3 regions of the Salmonella sp. FC25216 genome follow, and region 1 is predicted to be linked to each of the others. Evidence: predicted binding sites of a transcription regulator. Region 1 holds the regulator's gene; each other region holds the start of a gene.
What was found. Region 1 encodes PurR, which represses purine synthesis genes. Its sites were predicted from a motif close to CANGCAAACGTTTGCNTG; they were not measured.
Positions count from the first base shown of each region.

Region 2: carA (glutamine-hydrolyzing carbamoyl-phosphate synthase small subunit) is a predicted target of PurR. The motif match lies at 4,905-4,922, and genes of this name have one in related genera.
Region 3: gltS (sodium/glutamate symporter) is a predicted target of PurR. The motif match lies at 2,489-2,506, and genes of this name have one in related genera.

Region 1 is NZ_JBDGON010000008.1:72,019-79,975, forward strand. It holds gene rnt (ribonuclease T) at 1-108, shown strand, start outside; gene grxD (monothiol glutaredoxin 4) at 186-533, opposite strand; gene AC3G3F_RS16875 (C40 family peptidase) at 867-1,691, shown strand; gene sodB (superoxide dismutase [Fe]) at 1,818-2,399, shown strand; gene cydH (cytochrome bd-I oxidase subunit CydH) at 2,482-2,571, opposite strand; gene purR (HTH-type transcriptional repressor PurR) at 2,867-3,892, shown strand; gene punR (DNA-binding transcriptional activator PunR) at 3,889-4,821, opposite strand; gene punC (purine nucleoside transporter PunC) at 4,934-6,139, shown strand; gene cfa (cyclopropane fatty acyl phospholipid synthase) at 6,429-7,577, shown strand; gene AC3G3F_RS16910 (riboflavin synthase) at 7,618-7,957, opposite strand, start outside.
Region 2 is NZ_JBDGON010000001.1:201,294-209,250, reverse strand. It holds gene fkpB (FKBP-type peptidyl-prolyl cis-trans isomerase) at 1-394, shown strand, start outside; gene ispH (4-hydroxy-3-methylbut-2-enyl diphosphate reductase) at 397-1,347, shown strand; gene rihC (ribonucleoside hydrolase RihC) at 1,413-2,327, shown strand; gene dapB (4-hydroxy-tetrahydrodipicolinate reductase) at 2,500-3,321, shown strand; gene AC3G3F_RS00890 (hypothetical protein) at 3,552-4,289, opposite strand; gene carA (glutamine-hydrolyzing carbamoyl-phosphate synthase small subunit) at 5,014-6,162, shown strand; gene carB (carbamoyl-phosphate synthase large subunit) at 6,180-7,957, shown strand, end outside.
Region 3 is NZ_JBDGON010000004.1:86,025-93,981, forward strand. It holds gene AC3G3F_RS09620 (AsmA family protein) at 1-925, opposite strand, end outside; gene xanP (xanthine/proton symporter XanP) at 1,046-2,437, opposite strand; gene gltS (sodium/glutamate symporter) at 2,665-3,870, shown strand; gene recG (ATP-dependent DNA helicase RecG) at 3,906-5,987, opposite strand; gene trmH (tRNA (guanosine(18)-2'-O)-methyltransferase TrmH) at 5,993-6,682, opposite strand; gene spoT (bifunctional GTP diphosphokinase/guanosine-3',5'-bis pyrophosphate 3'-pyrophosphohydrolase) at 6,888-7,957, opposite strand, start outside.

The DNA.
Region 1 (7,957 bases):
CACTCTGCTTTGTATGATACCGAGCGGACAGCGGTGCTGTTTTGTGAAATCGTCAATCGCTGGAAGCGCCTGGGCGGCTGGCCGTTACCCTTGCCGACAGACAAATAACGTGGCTAACGACGCCGCTTTTGCTCACTATGACGGTAAAAAAGCGACCTTTACAGGTCGCTTTCCCCTTTCACAGATTATTCTGCGTCCGGCTCCTGAGTTTTATATTTTGCGGCAGTTTCTTTAATAAGCTGCTGCAACTCGCCACGCTGATACATTTCAATCACAATATCACACCCGCCGACCAGCTCGCCATCCACCCACAGTTGTGGGAATGTCGGCCAGTTGGCGTATTTCGGTAATTCTGCGCGAATATCCGGGTTTTGCAGGATATCAACATAGGCAAAACGTTCCCCACAGGCGGAAAGCGCCTGAACGGCCTGCGCAGAGAAACCACAGCTTGGCAGTTTTGGTGAACCTTTCATATACAGGAGAATCGGGTTTTCAGCGATCTGGCGCTGGATTTTTTCGATAGTGGTGCTCATTGTCTCGCTTCCTTAACTTCTTTTACGACCGAAGCCTGTCATTGTAACGGGTCAGGCTGGCAACGGAAAATAACATTTTCATCATGCCTTATTATTTTACCGTCTGCGGGAATAAGTTGCATACAAAATATCTTTTAAGCGGGTTGCCACGCAGTGATTCGTAGATAACGCGTTCGTGTTTAGCATTAATTGCTATTTTTTTTACATCTGTTAACGAAACACAGCTTCAGAAACCAAAAGCAATTACCAATCTGTGCTTTTGTAGATTAGAATTATCAGGTTTTGTAAATCATACGCAGGCATGATCGCCTGCCTTTAACAGAGGATTGCTCAGTGGCGCGGATAAACAAAATCTCGATCACGCTCTGTGCTTTACTTTTTACTACTCTCCCTTTTACGCCAATGGCCCATGCTTCCAGGCAAGCCAAAGCGACGCCTGCTGTTTCTCATGTCACTAAAACGGCAGATAAAAAGAAAAGCACAACGCCCAAACAGATCAGTAAGACCAACAAAAAAAACGTAAAAACAACCTCAAAAACCAGCCGTTCTTCTTCCGCTTCTACGCCAAAACGTACCATCGCTTCCACGAAATCTCGTCATACGACTCATCGCCGTAACAGAACCGCGCCCACGTCAATCGCCGCCCTCGACGTGACGGAAAAATGCACGACGCGTAAAGGCCGTAAGCCGCACTGCGTGAAGGGGAAAGGAACATTGCCGCTCTCTATTGCCGATGCGCATCGGACTAAAGTACAAAAAGCGACGAAAACCGCGATGTCCAAGCTCATGAATCAGATTGGTAAGCCGTATCACTGGGGAGGCGCGTCGCCGCGCACCGGTTTTGATTGCAGCGGTCTGGTTTATTATGCCTATAAAGATTTAGTGAAGATCCGTATCCCCCGAACGGCGAATGAGATGTATCACCTGCGTGACGCGGCGCCCATTGAGCGCAGCGAGTTGAAAAACGGCGATCTGGTGTTCTTCCGTACGCAGGGGCGCGGCACCGCCGATCACGTTGGCGTCTATGTCGGCAACGGTAAGTTTATCCAGTCTCCGCGCAGCGGTCAGGAAATTAAGATCACCTCGCTGAACGAAGAATACTGGCAGCGCCATTATGTCGGCGCCCGCCGGGTGATGACCCCTAAAACAATTCGCTAATATTTTATCCTGTCGTTTAACGACAGGATAACTTCTTCTTTTGCGCCCCCGCTCAATTTGCTACCCTATCCTTACGCGCACCAGGGTTATTGTGCGTGCGCAATATTAATAATAAGGAGAGAAGCAATGTCGTTCGAATTACCTGCATTACCGTATGCCAAAGATGCTCTGGCGCCGCATATTTCTGCTGAGACGCTGGAATATCACTATGGCAAACATCATCAGACTTACGTGACCAATCTTAATAATTTGATCAAAGGCACGGCGTTTGAAGGCAAATCGCTGGAAGAGATCGTGCGTGCTTCCGAAGGCGGCATCTTTAATAACGCCGCTCAGGTGTGGAACCATACGTTCTACTGGAACTGCCTGGCACCAAATGCTGGCGGCGAACCGACCGGGAAACTGGCTGATGCTATCGCGGCATCTTTTGGCAGCTTCGCGGAATTTAAAACGCAGTTCACAGATGCCGCTATCAAAAACTTTGGTTCCGGCTGGACATGGCTGGTAAAAGGCGCTGATGGCAAACTGACTATCGTCTCTACCTCAAATGCCGGTACGCCGCTGACCACAGATGCGACGCCGTTGCTGACGGTTGATGTGTGGGAACACGCGTATTACATCGACTACCGCAACGCCCGTCCAAACTATCTGGAGCATTTTTGGGCGCTGGTTAACTGGGAATTTGTCGCGAAAAATCTCGCCGCATAAGTCTGAGCACGCAGAAGGTACGCCTTCTGCGTTTTAGAGAGGGATAGAATAGAGGAAACGCCCTCCCTCAGAAGAGAGGAAATCAGTGCAGAGCGGCCGTTAATCCACCTGCGACAATCAAGCCCAGAACAATAAGCGTAGTGATCAACGAAAATTTCAGGTCGGTACTCATCAAGTTTTCTCCTTTTTATTCCCACACAAAAAGTGATATAGCGCATTTTTGCACATTCCCGCACAAAAATCTCTCATGTTTTATATTGATAACTGTTTTTAACGCTTCCCCTTTTCCTCAAGATCAGACAAAATTCCAGGCTTACTGAATTAGCGTAACGGCCATTGACCCCTTCCTGACGTTCCGTGTCGTTTTTCCGGCATGCCGCAACCCTGACGTTGCGATTAGGGTGTGTGTAGGCAAACGTTTACCTGGCGTTTCTCAGGAGCTTAGCGAGGGTCTGGAGTGAAATGTAATGGCAACAATTAAAGATGTAGCGAAACGAGCAAACGTTTCCACTACAACTGTATCACACGTAATCAACAAAACGCGTTTTGTCGCTGAAGAAACGCGTAACGCGGTCTGGGCGGCGATTAAAGAGCTGCACTACTCTCCCAGCGCCGTCGCGCGTAGCCTGAAGGTCAACCATACCAAATCGATAGGCTTACTGGCGACCAGCAGCGAAGCGGCCTATTTTGCAGAAATTATCGAGGCGGTTGAAAAAAACTGCTTCCAGAAAGGCTATACGCTGATTTTGGGCAACGCCTGGAATAACCTGGAAAAACAGCGCGCCTACCTGTCCATGATGGCGCAAAAGCGCGTGGATGGCCTGCTGGTGATGTGTTCTGAGTACCCGGAACCTCTGCTTTCCATGCTGGAAGAGTATCGCCATATTCCGATGGTGGTGATGGACTGGGGTGAAGCGAAGGCCGATTTTACCGATACGGTGATTGATAACGCCTTTGCAGGCGGCTATATGGCGGGTCGTTATCTGGTTGAACGCGGTCACCGGGATATCGGCGTTATTCCCGGTCCGCTGGAGCGCAACACCGGCGCGGGTCGGCTGGCAGGCTTCATGAAGGCAATGGAGGAGGCGTTGATCAACGTGCCAGACAACTGGATTGTTCAGGGCGACTTCGAGCCGGAGTCCGGTTACCACGCGATGCAGCAAATCTTATCGCAGTCACATCGCCCTACCGCCGTTTTCTGCGGCGGCGATATTATGGCGATGGGCGCGCTTTGCGCGGCAGACGAAATGGGGCTTCGCGTACCGCAGGACGTTTCGGTGATCGGTTATGACAATGTGCGTAACGCCCGCTTCTTTACCCCGGCGCTGACGACGATTCACCAGCCCAAAGACTCTTTAGGCGAAACCGCATTTAATATGCTATTGGATCGCATCGTCAATAAGCGCGAAGAGTCACAGTCTATTGAAGTTCATCCACGCCTGGTTGAGCGTCGCTCGGTCGCTGACGGCCCGTTCCGCGACTATCGACGTTAATCCCCGCTGTCGGGAGCCTCTTCAGGCTCCCGCAACCACTCCCGATTCAACGTTTCGCTATCGCCCAAATAATCCAGCAGCCATGCCAGCGCGGGCGAGGCCTCGTTTTGCTGCCACGTCAGGCAACAGGCCGCATCGGGAAACGGATTCTCTAACGTCAGCGCCACCCATTTTCCGCTGTCTATCCACTGTCGGGCAAAGTGCGTCGGCACCATTCCCACGCATAATCCTGCTGACAGGCAGGTTGCCGATGACTCCCAGTCCGGTACTACAACCCTTTTTTGGTTATCCAGTAACCAGGTAATCCGTTTCGGTAAGGTTCGCGAGGTATCTTCTCTGACCAGCGACGGCCAGTTGCGCAGGGTATCATCGCTTAACGGTCCCGGCATCGCCGCCAGCGGGTGATCGCTTGCCACTACGCAACTCCAGCTCAGGGTACCCATATCCCGAAAAGCATAACGTCCCCCTACCGGAATCGCCTGCGTCGCCCCAATAGCCAGTTCGACTCGCCCGTCGGAGAGCGCGTCCCAGACGCCGTTAAACACCTCCTGAAAAACCAGCAGTTCCACATCGTCAAAATGGCGATAGAAATCGACGATCATCTGCCGGGTACGTTCTGGTCTGACGATATTATCCACCGCAATAGCCAACTGCCCGCGCCAGCCATTAGCAATTTGCTGACACTGTTGACGAGTGATCTGCATTTTTTTGATAACAGAACGCCCTTCTTTTAAAAACCAGACGCCAGCAGGCGTAAGTTCAACATCACGGTGACGTCGTACAAAAAGCGGTACGGCCAGCCACTCCTCTAACTGACGAACGGTGTAACTGACTGCCGAAGGCACACGGTGCAGTTCCTGCGCCGCCGCGCTAAAACTGCCATTGCGCGCCACGGCGTCAACCACTTCAAGCGAGTATTCCGACCACATAATTTGCCTACAAAAATTTTGAATTCACTGGACAAATATTAACGTTTCACAACCGTAATTTCACTCCCTACACTCTGCGACAATGTCTGTCTGATAAGAAAGAGAAACAAATATGCAACCTGGAAAAGGTTTTTTAGTCTGGTTAGCCGGTCTTAGCGTGCTGGGGTTTCTGGCTACGGACATGTACCTGCCCGCGTTTGCCGCCATACAGGCGGATTTACAAACGCCTGCTGCCGCTGTCAGCGCCAGCCTCAGCCTGTTTTTAGCTGGCTTTGCCGTCGCACAACTACTCTGGGGACCGCTATCGGATCGTTATGGCCGTAAACCGATTTTACTGCTGGGGTTATCCATCTTTGCGCTCGGAAGTCTGGGGATGCTGTGGGTAGAAAGCGCGGCAGCACTGCTGACGCTACGCTTTGTGCAGGCCGTCGGCGTTTGTGCGGCAACGGTAATCTGGCAAGCGCTGGTGACCGATTATTATCCTTCGCAAAAAATTAATCGTATCTTCGCCACTATCATGCCACTGGTAGGACTATCCCCGGCGCTTGCGCCCTTACTGGGAAGCTGGATACTGACGCATTTCTCATGGCAGGCGATTTTCGCCACTCTGTTTGCGATTACGTTGTTGCTGATGTTGCCAGCGCTGCGCTTAAAACCATCGGTAAAAGCACATGCCGAGGGACAGGATAAACTCACTTTTGCGACGTTGCTACGCTCTAAAACCTATCGCGGTAATGTACTGATTTATGCCGCCTGTTCCGCCAGCTTTTTTGCGTGGTTAACGGGTTCCCCGTTCATTCTCAGCGCGATGGGTTACAGCCCGGCAGTGATTGGCCTGAGCTATGTTCCTCAAACCATCGCTTTTCTGATTGGCGGATATGGCTGCCGCGCGGCGCTACAAAAATGGCAGGGTTACCAATTGCTTCCGTGGCTGTTAGGGCTGTATGCGCTGAGCGTTATCGCCACCTGGGGAGCGGGCTTCCTGAATAATGCCTCACTGGTGGAGATCCTGATTCCGTTCTGCGTAATGGCGATTGCTAATGGCGCAATCTACCCTATCGTCGTCGCGCAAGCGTTACGCCCTTTCCCTCAAGCCACGGGGCGTGCTGCGGCGCTGCAAAATACGCTGCAACTGGGGTTATGTTTCCTGGCAAGCCTGGTGGTTTCATGGCTCATCAGCACGCCGCTGCTGACCACCACCAGCGTAATGCTCTTTACCGTTGTTCTGGCGGCGTTAGGCTACAAAATGCAGTCTCATGCAGCGTGCAATGAGGCCGGATTTGCGCATGCCGATGTCGCCCACGAGAAGTCTCACTAGAGGTTTGTTAATCCCGAGTAATTAGCACGCTAACAATTTTCGGTTGAATCATCAAAAATTGCGGCCTATACTGATTCCCGGTTGTTTATATTACGATAATTATTAGGCATTAACGGGAACCGGAGCGTTCCCGATTCACCACGGATGGCCTTTTCGGCAAGGGTTCCTCCCTTCCTCTGTTCTACGTCGGATAACTGGCTCACGGAATTGTCCGTGGGATTTCTCACAAAGCCAAAAAAGCGTCTACGCTGTTTTAAGGTTCTGATCACCGTCCAGTGATGGAGAAGCTATGAGTTCATCGTGTATAGAAGAAGTCAGCGTACCGGATGATAACTGGTACCGAATCGCCAACGAATTGTTAAGTCGTGCGGATATTACAATTAATGGTTCCGCCCCGTCTGATATTCGTGTTAAGAATCCCGATTTTTTTAAACGCGTCCTGCAGGAAGGCTCGTTGGGATTAGGTGAGAGTTACATGGATGGCTGGTGGGAATGCGAGCGTCTGGATATTTTCTTCAGCAAAGTCTTACGTGCCGGTCTTGAAAATCAACTCCCCCACCATGTTAAAGATACGCTCCGCATCCTCGGCGCGCGTCTGATTAATCTACAAAGTAAAAAACGCGCCTGGATTGTCGGCAAGGAACATTACGATCTTGGTAATGACCTTTTTTCCCGTATGCTTGATCCCTATATGCAATATTCTTGCGCCTACTGGAAAGATGCCGATACGCTTGAAGCTGCACAGCAAGCCAAGCTGAAATTAATTTGCGAAAAGCTACAGCTACAGCCAGGGATGCGTGTGCTGGATATCGGCTGCGGCTGGGGCGGCCTGTCGCAATATATGGCGACCCATTATGGCGTTAGCGTGGTGGGCGTAACAATCTCCGCTGAACAGCAAAAAATGGCGCAGACGCGTTGTGAGGGTCTGGATGTTTCCATTCTCCTGCAAGATTATCGTGACCTTAACGATCAGTTTGACCGAATCGTCTCCGTCGGCATGTTCGAACATGTCGGGCCGAAAAACTACAACACCTATTTTGAGGTTGTCGACAGGAATTTAAAACCGGATGGTCTTTTCCTGCTCCATACTATTGGTTCTAAAAAAACCGATCATAATGTCGATCCGTGGATCAATAAGTATATTTTCCCCAACGGTTGCTTGCCGTCTGTTCGTCAAATCGCCGAGGCCAGCGAATCACACTTTGTAATGGAAGACTGGCATAACTTTGGCGCCGACTACGACACGACTCTGATGGCGTGGCATGAGCGCTTTATCAATGCCTGGCCGGAAATTGCGGGCAATTATAACGAGCGCTTCAAACGTATGTTCAGTTATTATCTCAACGCCTGCGCCGGTGCGTTTCGCGCCCGTGATATCCAGCTTTGGCAGGTCGTATTTACACGCGGCGTTGAAAACGGTCTGCGCGTTCCTCGCTAATCACCGCCCCCGCATTTCATGCGGGGGTTTTTATTTTCCGTTAGCCAATGTCGGCCTGATTTCTGACCGCATTTTCTCGTGCAGCCAGTACGCGTTCTACGGTATCGACAATCGCCTGCGTTTGCGGATCGATCTCGATATTCACACGTTCACCCAGTTTTTTTCTGCCAAGCGTAGTACGCTCCAGCGTCTCCGGAATCAGATGCACGCAGAAGCGCGTTGGCGTTACCTCGCCGACGGTCAAACTAATACCGTCGACGCCGATAAAGCCTTTGTACAGGATATACTTCATCAGTGACGCATCCTGCACCTTAAACCATACCTGATGGTTATTTTCGGATGTCAGGATTTTCGCGATCTCCGCCGTCGTAATAATATGC
Region 2 (7,957 bases), on a different contig from region 1:
GGATGATGGCTCAACGGCGGAATCTACCCGCAACAATGGCAAGCCTGCCCTGTTCCGTCTTGGCGATACCTCGCTTTCCGAAGGTCTGGAGCAGCAGCTTCTGGGATTGAAAGAGGGGGAAAAGAAAGCGTTTTCGCTGGAGCCTGACGCCGCGTTTGGTGTACCCAGCCCGGACTTGATCCAGTATTTTTCGCGCCGTGAATTTATGGCGGCGGGCGAACCGGAAGTCGGGGCGATTATGCTTTTTACCGCAATGGATGGCAGCGAGATGCCTGGCGTGATTCGCGAAATCAACGGCGACTCGATTACCGTTGATTTTAACCATCCGCTGGCCGGGCGTACCGTTCATTTTGATATTGAAGTGCTGGAAATCGATCCGGCGCTGGAGGCATAAACATGCAGATCCTGTTGGCCAACCCACGCGGTTTTTGCGCCGGGGTAGACCGCGCTATCAGCATTGTTGAAAATGCGCTCGCCATTTACGGCGCGCCAATTTACGTTCGGCACGAAGTGGTGCATAACCGCTATGTGGTGGACAGCCTGCGCAAGCGCGGGGCGATCTTTATAGAACAAATCAGTGAGGTACCGGATGGCGCCATTCTGATCTTCTCCGCTCATGGGGTTTCCCAGGCAGTGCGTAACGAGGCGAAAAGCCGCGATCTTACCGTTTTTGACGCCACCTGCCCGTTGGTGACGAAAGTCCATATGGAAGTGGCCCGCGCCAGCCGCCGTGGTGAAGAATCTATTCTGATCGGTCACGCCGGACACCCGGAAGTGGAAGGGACGATGGGACAGTACAGCAACCCGGAAGGGGGGATGTACCTGGTCGAGTCGCCTGAAGATGTCTGGACGCTGAATGTTAAAAATGAAGGCAAACTCTCCTTCATGACGCAAACCACGCTTTCCGTGGACGATACGTCCGATGTGATTGATGCGCTGCGTAAACGCTTTCCGAAAATCGTCGGCCCGCGCAAAGACGATATTTGCTATGCCACTACTAATCGTCAGGAAGCTGTGCGGGCGCTGGCGGAGCAGGCTGACGTGGTGCTGGTGGTCGGCTCGAAAAACTCTTCTAACTCTAACCGGCTGGCGGAACTGGCCCAACGGATGGGAAGAACCGCGTTTCTTATCGACGATGCGGCGGATATCCAGGAAACGTGGGTGAAAGAGGCCGCCTGCGTCGGCGTCACCGCTGGCGCTTCCGCGCCGGATATTCTGGTGCAGAATGTTATTGCGCGCCTGCGGGAGTTTGGCGGCGGCGAGACTGTCACGCTTGAGGGGCGCGAAGAAAATATTGTTTTCGAAGTGCCGAAAGAGCTGCGTGTGGAGGTTCGTGAGGTAGAGTAAATTTTTCATGCTCCGGTTATGCGAAGATGCCAGATACTCTGTCTGGCATTTTTTATGGAGCAGATATGCGTTTGCCAATCCTACTTGATACCGATCCGGGCATTGATGACGCGGCTGCGATTACCGCCGCGCTGTTCGCCCCCCAGCTTGATCTGCAACTGATAACCACCGTCGCAGGTAATGTCTCGGTTGAAAAAACGACCCGTAATGCGTTGCAGCTTCTGCATTTCTGGAACAGCGATATTCCACTTGCCCAGGGGGCCGCTACGCCGCTGCTGCGTCCGTTACGTGATGCGGCGTACGTCCACGGCGAATCCGGCATGGAAGGCTATGATTTTGTCGACCATCAGCGCCAACCGTTGGCGAAGCCTGCATTTATCGCTATCCGGGATGTGCTGATGAATGCCCCGGAGCCCATGACATTGGTGGCGATTGGGCCATTGACCAATATTGCGTTGCTACTGATGCACTATCCGGAGTGTGCGTTTAACATTCGCCGTCTGGTGATGATGGGCGGTTCCGCAGGGCGCGGCAATTTTACGCCTAATGCTGAATTTAACATTGCTGTCGATCCGGAAGCTGCCGCCCACATATTTCGTAGCGGCATTGAGATTGTGATGTGTGGGCTGGACGTCACGAATCAGGCGATGCTCTCGCCGGCGTTTTTGGATAAACTGCCCGCGCTTAATCGTACTGGCAAGATGTTGCACGGCCTGTTCAACCATTATCGCAGCGGTAGTATGCGTACTGGCGTCCGGATGCACGATCTCTGCGCGATCGCCTGGCTGGCGCGCCCGGAATTATTTACCCTTAAACCCTGCTTTGTTGCGGTGGAAACGCAGGGGGAATATACCGCAGGCACGACGGTCGTTGATATTGAGGGGCGGCTGGGAAGACCGGCAAACGTGCAGGTGGCGCTGGACATTGATGTTGCCGGATTTCAACAATGGGCCGCAGACACTCTGGCGTTGGCGCCGTGACCTCTTCGCTTATACCCCCATGACGTTACTTATTTCGTAACGTCATGTCTTTTACTGATATCGCTCCCTGTTTATCATTAATTTCTAATTATCGGCGATTTTAGATGGCAGCCTCTTCAGAGGCTGGTTAATCTGAAAACGGTTTACATCATTTTAACGTAAGAGAATAACTATGCATGAAGCACAGATCCGCGTCGCGATTGTCGGCGCGGGAGGACGCATGGGCCGTCAATTAATTCAGGCCGCGTTGCACATGGAGGGTATTCAGCCAGGCGCCGCGCTGGAACGTGAAGGGTCTTCATTGCTGGGTAGCGATGCGGGCGAACTGGCGGGCGTGGGGAAAACGGGCGTCATCATTCAAAGCGATCTGGCGTCCATCAAAGATGATTTCGATGTTCTGGTCGATTTTACCCGTCCTGAAGGCACGCTGGCGCATCTGGCATTCTGCCGTAAACATGGTAAAGCGATGGTGATCGGCACCACCGGTTTTGATGAAGCCGGTAAACAGGCTATCCGCGACGCCGCGCAGGAGATCGCCATTGTTTTTGCGGCTAACTTTAGCGTTGGCGTCAATGTGATGCTTAAACTGCTAGAGAAAGCGGCGAAAGTGATGGGCGACTATAGCGATATTGAGATTATCGAAGCGCATCATCGTCACAAAGTTGATGCGCCGTCAGGAACCGCGCTGGCGATGGGAGAGGCGATTGCCCATGCGCTGAATAAAGATCTGAAAGACTGTGCGGTATACAGCCGGGAAGGGCATACCGGCGAGCGCGTGCCGGGAACGATTGGCTTTGCAACCGTTCGGGCGGGTGATATCGTCGGCGAACATACCGCGATGTTTGCCGATATTGGCGAACGCGTAGAGATTACGCATAAAGCTTCCAGCCGCATGACTTTTGCAAATGGCGCATTGCGAGCGGCATTATGGCTAAAAACGAAGAAAAATGGGCTATTTGACATGCGGGATGTGCTGGGCCTGGATGTATTATAAGGACTAAATACCTTCGTGATGTGGTTATGGTAATCAAGATGAATTGATTACAAAGGGCAATATATTATTGCCCTTTTGTTTTTTGTAGCTCAACCAGTGAGCCAATTTGCCACTGTTCTGTTAAACCATCCTCAAAGGAACCATCAATAATAATATTGTTAATCCCAGCCACGAGATATTTCTTTTAAATAGAATTAATAAAATGTTTACTGGTAAATAAGCGTGGAGGGTTATTCAATATTGAAAACACCGCTCGCAGTAAGCTGTTCATAGGTGGTTTCACAGAGTAAATACTCTTTTCCGGTAAGGCTGTTATAGGCGCGGAACTGGAATACATCGCCGGCAGCAAAGCTGGAATAGCCGCCGGTTTGGTTAAAGTCATCCGGGCCAATGGCATCCATCTGCGCGACGTAATTGCCATTACAATAAATGCGGTTAATTTGCCCCTCAGGCGCATCAGTACGGGTCATGACGTTCAACTGGAAAAAGTTACTGCTTGAACTGACGTTAGTCATATTCACCCACAGCGGTTTACTGTATTCAAAAGGCACCTCGACCAGGCTGATAAGATCGATATCCATTGGGGTGTTGGCGCTGTTCCACGGAACGGAAATCCTGAACGCGGTACGACCAGTATCAGCGCTGGTTGTGAAGACATACTCTTCCCTGTGCCATTCAGCATTTAAGTTAGTATTAATGTCAGAGATAAAAGAGGTATGGACTGGATAAGTCTGAGAAATAGTGACGTTTCCTTTCGCCTCGCCTCTGACGGCGAGAGTCAGTCGATAGGTGGTTTCGGGCTCAATGGTAAAGTATTGCGTAATGGTATTAGTGGGCTCGATTCGACAAAAGTGGTTATTTCCTGTTGCGCCATCTTCGACAAATATGGATGACTGCGATGACAGTACCCAGCCATCAAACCCCTCTTCAAAACCGCCATCGATAATAATATTGCCTTCAGTAGACATGTTTTTTCCTTAAGTTATTGAATTAAAAGAATGTGATAAAGCGAACGAAAGCTATGATGGCCTGCCGGGAGGTAAGATTTTGTGATGGGGGTCACATTCATTTTTAAGGTGATGTTGTTTTATCTCTTTTATCTCAATAGGTTATCTTTTTTATGCTGTAGTGGGGCTGGTTGTGGTCCAATCGTATGCACTTCTCTTAAATAAAAAGAGGTTTTATCTGCATATTTTGATTGTAATCCTTACTATATTACATTAATTTGTTGTTTTTTATGGCTTTGCTGTCATTTGATTTTTTTATTATTTTGAATAATTCATTGATTTTTAAGTTGTTTTTTATGTTAACTTATTTTGTTTTGCATTTTTATGAATTTACTCAATTTAATGGTTATTAAATGATTTTTGTTGTTGTTTTTTGTTGGTTTAATGTGAAATTTGACCATTTGGTCCATTTTTTATCATGCCATCCAATTTTTTGTGAACTCAAGGAAGCGCAAGCGTTTTCTATCTTCACTTAGTTGATCTTTTTGCCTGTTAAAACGAATAACTTCCTTATAATGTACAAAATAACATAAAAAATACCCTCTTTAAGTTGACTTTTATCCGGCTTAACTTCAGAATGCCGCCGTTTGCCAGAAATCCACGGGTAAGCAAATTTGCATTGCTTCATACTGACTGAATGAATTAATATGCAAATAAAGTGAGTGAATATTCTCTGGAGGGTGTTTTGATTAAGTCAGCGCTATTGGTTCTGGAAGACGGAACCCAGTTTCACGGTCGGGCCATTGGGGCAACAGGTTCGGCGGTTGGGGAAGTCGTTTTCAATACTTCAATGACCGGTTATCAAGAAATCCTCACTGATCCTTCCTATTCCCGCCAAATCGTCACTCTTACTTATCCCCATATTGGTAATGTCGGCACCAATGAAGCCGATGAAGAATCTTCTCAGGTTCATGCGCAAGGTTTGGTGATTCGCGATCTGCCGCTGATTGCCAGCAACTTCCGTAACACGGAAGACCTCTCTTCTTACCTCAAACGCCATAATATCGTGGCGATTGCCGATATCGATACCCGCAAGCTGACCCGCCTGCTGCGTGAAAAAGGCGCCCAGAATGGCTGCATCATCGCCGGCGATAATCTGGATGCGGCGCTGGCGCAGGAAAAAGCGAAAGCATTTCCTGGACTTAACGGTATGGATCTGGCGAAAGAAGTGACCACTGCGGAAGCCTACCGCTGGACGCAGGGTAGCTGGACGCTGAAAGAGGGTTTACCGGAAGCGAAATCTGAGGATGACCTGCCGTTCCATGTGGTGGCCTATGATTTCGGCGCCAAGCGCAACATTCTGCGTATGCTGGTGGACCGTGGTTGCCGCCTGACGGTCGTTCCGGCGCAAACCTCTGCCGAAGAGGTGCTGAAAATGAACCCGGACGGCATCTTTCTGTCGAACGGCCCTGGTGACCCGGCGCCGTGCGACTACGCCATCGAGGCGATTGAGAAATTCCTCCAGACCGACATTCCGCTATTTGGCATCTGTCTCGGTCATCAGCTACTGGCACTGGCGAGCGGGGCGAAGACCGTTAAGATGAAGTTCGGCCATCATGGCGGCAACCATCCGGTAAAAGACATGGACCGAAACGTGGTGATGATCACCGCGCAGAACCACGGCTTTGCGGTGGATGAGGCGACGCTGCCCGCCAACCTGCGAGTGACCCATAAATCCCTGTTCGATGGCACCCTACAAGGGATTCATCGTACCGATAAACCGGCGTTCAGTTTCCAGGGCCATCCGGAAGCCAGCCCTGGCCCGCACGACGCCGCACCGCTATTCGACCACTTTATCGAGCTTATCGCGCAATACCGTAAAACCGCTAAGTAATCAGGAGTATTAAGACCATGCCAAAACGTACAGACATAAAAAGCATCCTGATTCTGGGCGCGGGCCCGATTGTTATCGGTCAGGCGTGTGAGTTTGACTACTCCGGCGCTCAGGCGTGTAAGGCGCTGCGCGAAGAGGGATATCGCGTTATCCTGGTGAACTCCAACCCGGCGACCATCATGACCGATCCGGAAATGGCCGATGCCACCTATATTGAGCCGATTCATTGGGAAGTGGTGCGCAAAATCATTGAAAAAGAGCGCCCGGATGCGGTGCTGCCGACGATGGGCGGCCAGACGGCGCTGAACTGCGCGCTGGAGCTGGAGCGGCAGGGCGTGCTGGAAGAGTTCGGCGTGACCATGATTGGCGCGACGGCGGATGCAATTGATAAAGCCGAAGACCGTCGTCGCTTCGATATCGCGATGAAGAAAATTGGTCTCGACACCGCGCGTTCCGGTATCGCGCACACCATGGAAGAAGCGCTGGCAGTTGCCGCTGACGTGGGCTTCCCATGCATCATTCGACCTAGCTTCACGATGGGCGGCACCGGCGGCGGTATTGCCTACAACCGCGAAGAGTTCGAAGAAATTTGTGAACGCGGCCTGGACCTTTCCCCAACCAACGAACTGCTGATTGATGAATCGTTGATCGGCTGGAAAGAGTACGAGATGGAAGTGGTGCGTGATAAAAACGACAACTGCATCATCGTCTGCTCTATCGAAAACTTCGATGCGATGGGCATTCACACCGGTGACTCCATCACCGTGGCGCCAGCCCAGACCCTGACCGATAAAGAGTATCAAATCATGCGTAACGCCTCGATGGCGGTACTGCGTGAAATCGGCGTCGAAACTGGCGGTTCCAACGTCCAGTTTGCCGTGAACCCGAAAAACGGTCGTTTGATTGTTATCGAGATGAACCCGCGCGTATCCCGCTCCTCGGCGCTGGCCTCAAAAGCCACCGGTTTCCCGATTGCCAAAGTGGCCGCCAAACTGGCGGTGGGTTACACCCTCGACGAACTGATGAACGACATCACCGGTGGCCGCACTCCGGCGTCGTTTGAGCCGTCTATTGACTACGTTGTGACCAAAATTCCGCGCTTTAACTTCGAGAAATTCGCGGGCGCGAACGACCGCCTGACCACCCAGATGAAATCGGTCGGTGAAGTGATGGCGATTGGTCGCACGCAGCAGGAATCCCTGCAAAAAGCGCTGCGCGGCCTGGAAGTAGGCGCCACCGGCTTCGACCCGAAAGTGAGCCTCGACGACCCGGAAGCGCTGACCAAAATTCGCCGCGAGCTGAAAGATGCGGGCGCCGAGCGTATCTGGTACATCGCTGACGCTTTCCGCGCCGGTCTGTCCGTTGATGGCGTATTTAACCTGACCAATATCGACCGCTGGTTCCTGGTGCAGATTGAAGAACTGGTGCGTCTGGAAGAGAAAGTAGCTGACGTCGGGATTACTGGCCTCAACGCCGACTTCCTGCGTCAGCTCAAGCGTAAAGGCTTTGCCGATGCGCGTCTGGCGGTACTTTCGGGCGTACGCGAAGCGGAAATCCGCAAGCTGCGCGACCAATATGACCTGCATCCGGTCTATAAGCGCGTGGATACCTGCGCGGCGGAATTCGCCACCGATACCGCCTACATGTACTCCACTTATGAAGATGAGTGTGAAGCGAACCCGTCCGTTGACCGCGACAAAATTATGGTGCTCGGCGGCGGCCCGAACCGTATCGGCCAGGGGATCGAGTTTGACTACTGCTGTGTACACGCCTCGCTGGCGCTGCGCGAAGACGG
Region 3 (7,957 bases), on a different contig from region 1:
GAAAGTGCAGCGAGCCGTAAATAAACTCGCTGGCGTTCATCGATAATTTACCTTCCTGACTTTGCCAGTCTTCTTTGCGCAGAGTCAGATTGCGCAAACTCAGGTCAAGATCGGTGACTGCCCAGTCTGGCCCTTGCAGGCTGGCGTCCGTCACTTCAAGTCGACCAATCTGCAAAGATGGAACCGTAGTAAGCGGCGCGAAAAACTCGCTCAGGGATTTATCGCTTTGTAACCGAATATCATTCAGCCGCAGATTTTCAACGACCCAACTACCGTCAGCATTACGCCGGGCGACGCCAGTCAACGCTCCGCGCGCCATATCGGCGCCGACGGTGTTTAACATCACCTGATTATGGTCGATACTGCCTTCAATAAGCACATTAGTGGCGGGAACGTCGTTTAACGTCAGCGAACCGGCACTCAGTTGAATCTGGGCTTTATTGCCTAATATCTGACCGGCTTCGGGGCGCCAGGGCATAATGCCGCCGTTAACGCGCTGGGCGCTCAACCGCCATTCGCTGCCGGGACTATTGAGCGCCATATTGCGAAGTTGCAGGCGGTCGGCCTCAAACGGGAAAGGCGCGGTTTGCACTGAAATATTCAGCGTGCCGTCCTGTAACAGAATCGTGTCGACATGCAGTGGCGCGGTTAACTGGCGAATGCTCAGACCGATATCTACGGTTTTCGCGACCAGGGTAGCAGGCTGACCATCACGACCAAAGGTCACATTCTCCAGTAAAAGATGGGATGGGGCGGAAAAACGATGATCCATCACGTCGAATGTGAGGTGATAACCGCTGTTCTCTGATACCCAGTTGCTGACGTGATCTGCGCCCCAGCGCGTTTGCAGCAGAAAATAAAAGCCGAAAATCACCACTAAACAGGCGATCAGCACGTAGAGAAGCAACCTCCCAATCAATTTCATGGTCTTCCATCCCGTGAAATGCACATAGGGGATTTATGCACGATTTGCGTGCAATCCTCAAGACAGGAATGGTGAAAGAGCGTTACAGCGGCGGCGAATCGGGTCGCCGCCGCAGGGTTTTTACGGTTTTTCCGGCGGGAGAATCAGGTTCAGAACGATGGCCGTGATGCCGCCAGCGGCAATTCCGGATGAGAGCAGATTTTTCACCCATTCCGGCGCGAACTGCAGGATCTGCGGCTGTTGCGAGACGCCAAGACCCACGGCCAGCGATAGGGCGATAATCAGAATCGCGCGGCGGTTCAGCGGCTCACGCGAGACAATACGCACCCCGGAGGCGGCAATGGTGCCAAACATCACTAACGTGGCGCCGCCGAGCACCGGTTCCGGGATATGCTGCACAAAACCGCTTACCGCCGGGAACAGGCCGAGCACAATCAGCATCAGCGCGACGACAAATCCCACATAGCGACTGGCGACGCCGGTCAACTGAATTACGCCGTTGTTCTGACCGAAACAGGAATTCGGAAACGTATTAAATACCGCTGAAACAAAGGAGTTCAGGCCGTTAGCCAGTACGCCGCCTTTTAGCCGCTTCATGTACAAGGGGCCGGATACCGGCTGCTCGGAGACATCAGACGTGGCGGTGATGTCGCCGATGGTCTCCAGCGAGGTAATCATAAAGACCAGCATCAACGGCAGTAGCAGGTTCCAGTCAATGCCCAGACCATAATACAGCGGAGTCGGCACCATGATGATGTCCTGTGAAATCGGCGCGTTGTTTTCAGGCAACATGCCCATAAACCAGGCCAAAAGATAGCCTGCCGCCATGGCGATAACCAAAGAAGCCACGCGCAGGTAGGGATTACGCTGCCGATTCAGCAGGATGATAATGGCCAGGACGACGCCGGCCAGCAACAAGTTTTTCGGTGCGCCAAAGGTGTTGTCGCTCATGGCGGCATAGCCGCCGCCGATGGAGGTTAGCCCCACCTGAATCAGTGACAGGCCAATAATCATCACCACTACGCCGGAGACTAACGGCGTGATAATCCGGCGTGCCAGATGTAGAATGCGTGAAAGCACCATCTCGGTGCAGCTTGCCAGCATCAGCGTGCCGAACAGCGCCGCCATCATCGTCGGGACGTCCGCGCCGCCGGTTTTCAGCGCGGTACCGCCCATAATCAGTGGAGCGACAAAGTTAAAACTGGTTCCCTGGATGGATAACAGCCCCGATCCTACCGGCCCCCACGCTTTAATTTGAATAATAGAGGCTACGCCGGAGGCGAACAGCGACATGCTGATAATGTGCTGCGTATCCTGCGCCGGTAAACCCAACGCCTGGCAGATTAATAGCGCTGGCGTGATTACCGCGACAAACATGGCCAGCAGATGCTGACAAGCGGCAAAAAGGGTTTGAGGGAGCGGCGGGCGATCTTCAAGGCGGTAAATCAATTCGCTGTTTTGCGTCTGCGCAACCGGTTGCGCATCTGCCGACTCGATGGCGTTAACGGACATCAGGGACATTCTCGTGGTGGAAAAGCGGTGATTTTATCTGACCGGCTGGTAAAAGCAAACGATTGCGAGCGAATATTCTTAATATTTAAAAAAGATAAATGCACCTTTTTATATAACTTTTTGCCTTTTTCTGCTTAAAATCCATGCCGACGACTCGCAAAGAGCTAAAAAACTGACTCAGGAAATGATTTGTGCGCACATGTCACAGCGCACTACAGGAGCTTTAAATGTTTGAACTCGATACCTTATCGACCCTTGTCGCCGCCACGCTGGTGCTGCTACTGGGTCGCAAGCTGGTCCAGTCTGTCTCCTTACTGAAGAAATATACGATTCCGGAACCGGTGGCGGGTGGGTTACTGGTCGCTATTGCGCTGCTGGTGCTGAAAAAAAGCGTCGGTTGGGAGGTCAACTTTGATATGACCCTACGCGATCCGCTGATGCTGGCGTTTTTCGCGACGATCGGCCTTAACGCCAACCTTGCCAGCCTGCGGAAAGGGGGACGCGTCGTTGGCGTCTTCCTGATCGTCGTGGTCGGATTACTGCTGATGCAGAATGCCATCGGTATCGGCATGGCGAGTCTGCTGGGGTTGGACCCGTTAATGGGGCTGATTGCCGGATCGATTACGCTGTCCGGCGGGCACGGTACCGGCGCGGCGTGGAGTAAGCTGTTTATCGAACGTTATGGTTTTGCCAACGCCACCGAAGTTGCGATGGCTTGTGCGACCTTTGGCCTGGTACTGGGTGGGTTGATTGGCGGCCCGGTAGCGCGTTATCTGGTAAAACACTCCACCACGCCGGATGGAATGCCTGACGATCAGGCCGTGCCGACGGCCTTTGAAAAGCCGGACGTGGGTCGTATGATCACTTCTCTGGTGCTAATCGAAACTATCGCCCTGATTGCTATCTGTCTGACGGTGGGCAAAATCGTAGCGCAGCTACTGGCGGGAACGGTGCTTGAACTGCCGGTCTTCGTTTGCGTGCTTTTTGTTGGGGTGATCCTCAGCAATGGTCTGGCGCTGGCGGGCTTTTATCGCGTATTTGAGCGTGCAGTTTCGGTGCTGGGGAACGTGAGTTTGTCGCTATTCCTGGCAATGGCGCTGATGAGCCTGAAGCTGTGGGAACTGGCGTCGCTGGCGCTGCCGATGCTGGCGATTCTGGTGGTACAGACCATCTTCATGGCGCTATACGCGATCTTTGTCACCTGGCGCATGATGGGGAAAAACTACGATGCGGCGGTGCTGGCGGCGGGACATTGCGGTTTTGGCCTGGGCGCAACGCCGACCGCCATTGCCAATATGCAGGCGATTACCGACCGTTTTGGCCCCTCGCATATGGCGTTCCTGGTCGTGCCGATGGTCGGCGCGTTTTTTATCGATATCGTCAATGCGCTGGTGATTAAGCTGTATCTGCTGTTACCGATTTTCGCGCAATAATGGTTTGTACGGCGGCATTTAAGCCGCCGTGCTCACTAGGCGTTAGAATAGCGTTCAGTTTCCGGCATCCAGCGCTCAATCAGCGCCGCCGCCTGCTGCGGATAACGTTCATGAATATGACGGGCAATACGCTGAACTTCGGGAATAATGGCCTGATCGCGCAGTAAATCCGCAACTTTAAATTCGGCGTTCCCCGTCTGGCGGGTGCCCAGTAATTCCCCCGGGCCGCGTATTTCCAAATCTTTTTGCGCAATCACAAAGCCGTCATTGCTGTCGCGCAATACCTGCAAACGCTTCTGCGCCGTTTTCGACAACGGCGATTTATAGAGCAGCACACAGTGCGACGCGACCGCGCCACGGCCAACGCGTCCTCTGAGCTGGTGTAACTGCGCCAGGCCCAGTCGTTCCGGGTTTTCAATAATCATCAGGCTGGCGTTAGGAACATCGACCCCCACCTCAATCACCGTGGTGGCGACCAGCAGATGCATTTCACCCTGCTTAAAGCGTTGCATAACGGCCTGTTTTTCGGCGGGTTTCATGCGGCCATGTACCAGGCCAATATTCAACTCCGGTAACGCCAGCTTGAGCTCCTCCCAGGTGGCCTCCGCCGCCTGCGCTTCCAGTAGGTCGGACTCTTCAATCAGCGTACATACCCAGTAGGCCTGACGGCCTTCGGTTGTGCAGGCGTTGCGCACACGATCAATGATTTCATGGCGACGGGTATCCGGAATAGCAACGGTAGTGACAGGGGTACGGCCCGGCGGTAGTTCGTCAATCACTGAGGTATCGAGATCGGCATACGCGGTCATCGCCAGGGTGCGCGGAATGGGCGTTGCGGTCATAATTAACTGATGCGGATGAAAGCCCTGCTGCTGGCCTTTTTCCCACAATGCCAGACGCTGGTGGACGCCAAAGCGGTGCTGCTCATCGATAATCACCAGCGCCAGCCCATTAAACTGCACCTGCTCCTGAAAAATGGCGTGCGTGCCTACCACCATTTGCACCTGTCCGCTGGCTATAGCGTCTTGCTGCGCCACGCGCGCTTTGCCTTTCTGCTTACCGGCTAGCCAGCCGACCTCTACGCCGAGCGGCGCAAACCAGTTACGGAAGTTATTCGCATGTTGCTCCGCCAGCAGTTCGGTCGGCGCCATCAGCGCGACCTGCTTACCGTGGGCAATAGCGCGCAAGGCGGCAAGCGCCGCAACCAACGTTTTACCGGAACCCACGTCGCCCTGAACCAGACGCATCATTGGCACATCGAGCGCCATATCACGCTCGATCTCTGCCACCACCCGCGCCTGAGCGCCTGTGGGTTTAAACGGCAACGACGCTAATAGTTGCTGTTTTAAGGTATCGTTTGTACTTAGCGGCTGAGCGTGATAGCGCTGCGCGCCTGCGCGAAGCGCCAGCATACTAAGATTGTGCGCCAGTAGCTCTTCAAGAATAAGCCGTCGCTGCGCCGGGTGTTTGCCGGTTTCTAAATCGGCGAGCTGGAGCGTCGGCGGCGGGCGATGCAAGGTACGTAGCGCCTCCGGCAGACTCATCATCCCCTGCGCCAGTTCCGGCGGCAGTAGTTCGGCAATGGCGCAGGTGTCGAGCAACTCCAGCGCCTGATCGGTAAGCTTGCGCAGTGTCGCTTGCTTCACGCCCTCGGTGGTCGGATAGACGGGGGTGAGCGTTTCCTGAAGCTCCGGCGTGCTGAGATCGCCCTGCAGGCGATATTCAGGGTGGATCATCTCTGCGCCATACTTGCCGCGCTTCGCTTCCCCGTAGGCCAGTACGCGCCGCCCCGTCGCCAGGCTGTTTTTCATCGCCGCGTTAAAATTGAAAAAACGCATGGTAAGAATGCCGGAACCGTCGCTAATCTGGCAGGTCATCATTCGACGACCGCCGAAAGTGACGTTACAGTTCAGCACTTCACCTTCAACGGTGGCGTAGATGCCAGGCAGCAGTTCGCCAATCGGGTAGAGATGGGTACGGTCTTCGTAACGCAGGGGAAGGTGTAATAGCAAATCCTGGACGGTATGCAGGCCGATTTTGGCCAGTTTGCTGCTTTGCGCTGCGCCTACGCCTGTCAGGGAATTAAGCGGAACAGCGTCTAGCAAGCGGCCTGACATGATGATTACCCTGCCGCCTGCATCGTCGCCCACCAGTCAGCATCGGCGTCGATTTCGCCCTGCTGATTGACGCGAGGATAAGGCAGACCTTTACGTTTAGCGACTTTCGCCAGCACCGGATAACCGCCCTCAAACAGCAGGCGCTGCTGTTCATCTTCTGGCAACATACTATTTTCACGCAGATACATGCCCGCGTTCTGTCGCTGGCGCTGGGCTTCATAAAGAATGAGCGCGGAGGCGACGGAAACGTTCAGCGACTGTACCATGCCGATCATAGGAATGATGATATCCCGATCCGCCAGGTCTAATGCTTCCTGAGTAATACCGGTTTTCTCCTGACCCATCAGAATACAGGTCGGGCGCGTGTAATCAATTTCGCGAAAGTCCACGGCCTTATCAGAAAGATGGGTTGCCAGAATCTGCATTCCCCGTCCTTTCAAATGGGCTACCGCATCGCCAATGGTACGGTGCGTTTTCACCTGTACCCAACTGTTGCTGCCCGCCGCCGCGGAAGCCATGGTGCGCATCCGGCTACCGGGCCAGACAGCATGGACTTCATGGACGCCAACGGCATCTGCAGTACGAATGATTGCAGAAACGTTATGAGGTTTGTGGACTTGCTCCATGCAGACCGTGAGATCAGGCTGACGCCTGGCGAGCATTTCGCATATACGCGCATAACGTTGTGCATTCATTGATACTTCATCCTTCAAATTGCCTCGGCGTTAGCTGCTGGTTACTCGGCTCGTCCATGAGCCTCGCCCTGCGGGCCACCGCTTTGCGGTGTTCAAATCTGTTCCTGACAGATTTGTCATTCACCCCAGCCACGTACTTCTGTACGCTTCTGGGGAGTCATTCGCTTGCCGTTTTAATGCAATGCGAATGATTTTGCGTAAAAAATTAGTTTCGGTTACGGGTGACTTTAATGACGTCTGGCATCACGCGGATTTTGCGCATGATATTCGCCAGATGTACGCGATCGCGCGCGGTAAGGCGAATAAAGGTACTATAGACGCGACCATCTTTCTCTTCAGTATTCAGGCTTTGAATATTGGAGGTGGTCGTATTAATCGCCGCCGTCAGGTTAGCCAGCGCGCCCTGATGGTTAAACATTTCCACCTTGATTTCGGTAATGAATTCCTGCTCCGTCTCTTTGTCCCATTCGACCGCCATAAATTTCTCTGGCTCTTTCTGGTATCCACGAATATTACGGCAGGATTCATGGTGGATCACCAGTCCTTTACCTGGGCTGACGTGAGCGATGATTGGGTCGCCTGGGATCGGACGACAACACTTCGCAAAGGTGATCAGCACGCCATCGGCGCCTTTAATTGGCAGGTGGCCATGATTCGATTGCGCAACGGTCGGCACCACGGCTTCACCTTGCTGAAGATTCTTTGCGACCACTACGCTCATCGCGTTGCCGAGACCGATTTCCGCCAGCAGATCGTCAAGCGTTGCCAACTTCATACGATCCAGCTCACGCTGAATATTTTCCTGCGGAATTTCCGCCAGCTTACGGCTACCGCCTAAAGCATGGTTAAGCAGACGGCGCCCCAGGCTTACGGAGTCATCACGTTTGAGGTTTTTCAGCAACTGACGAATTTTAGCGCGCGCTTTAGAGCTGACGACAAAGTTTAGCCAGGCGGCGTTGGGACGCGCGCCCGGCGCGGTAATAATTTCGACGGTCTGACCGCTGCTAAGCGGCTGCGACAGCGGATAAGGCTGGCGGTCAACACGCGCGCCGACACAGGCGTGGCCGATGTCGGTATGCACTGCATAGGCAAAATCCACCGGCGTAGCGCCAGCGGGCAGTTCGACAATGCGCCCTTCCGGGGTGAAAACGTAAATCTCATCCGGGAAGAGATCGGATTTTACGCTTTCGATAAATTCAAACGAACTACCGGCGCTCTGTTGTAGCTCCAGCAGGCTCTGCATCCAGCGCTGAGCGCGGATCTGCGCCGTGGTGC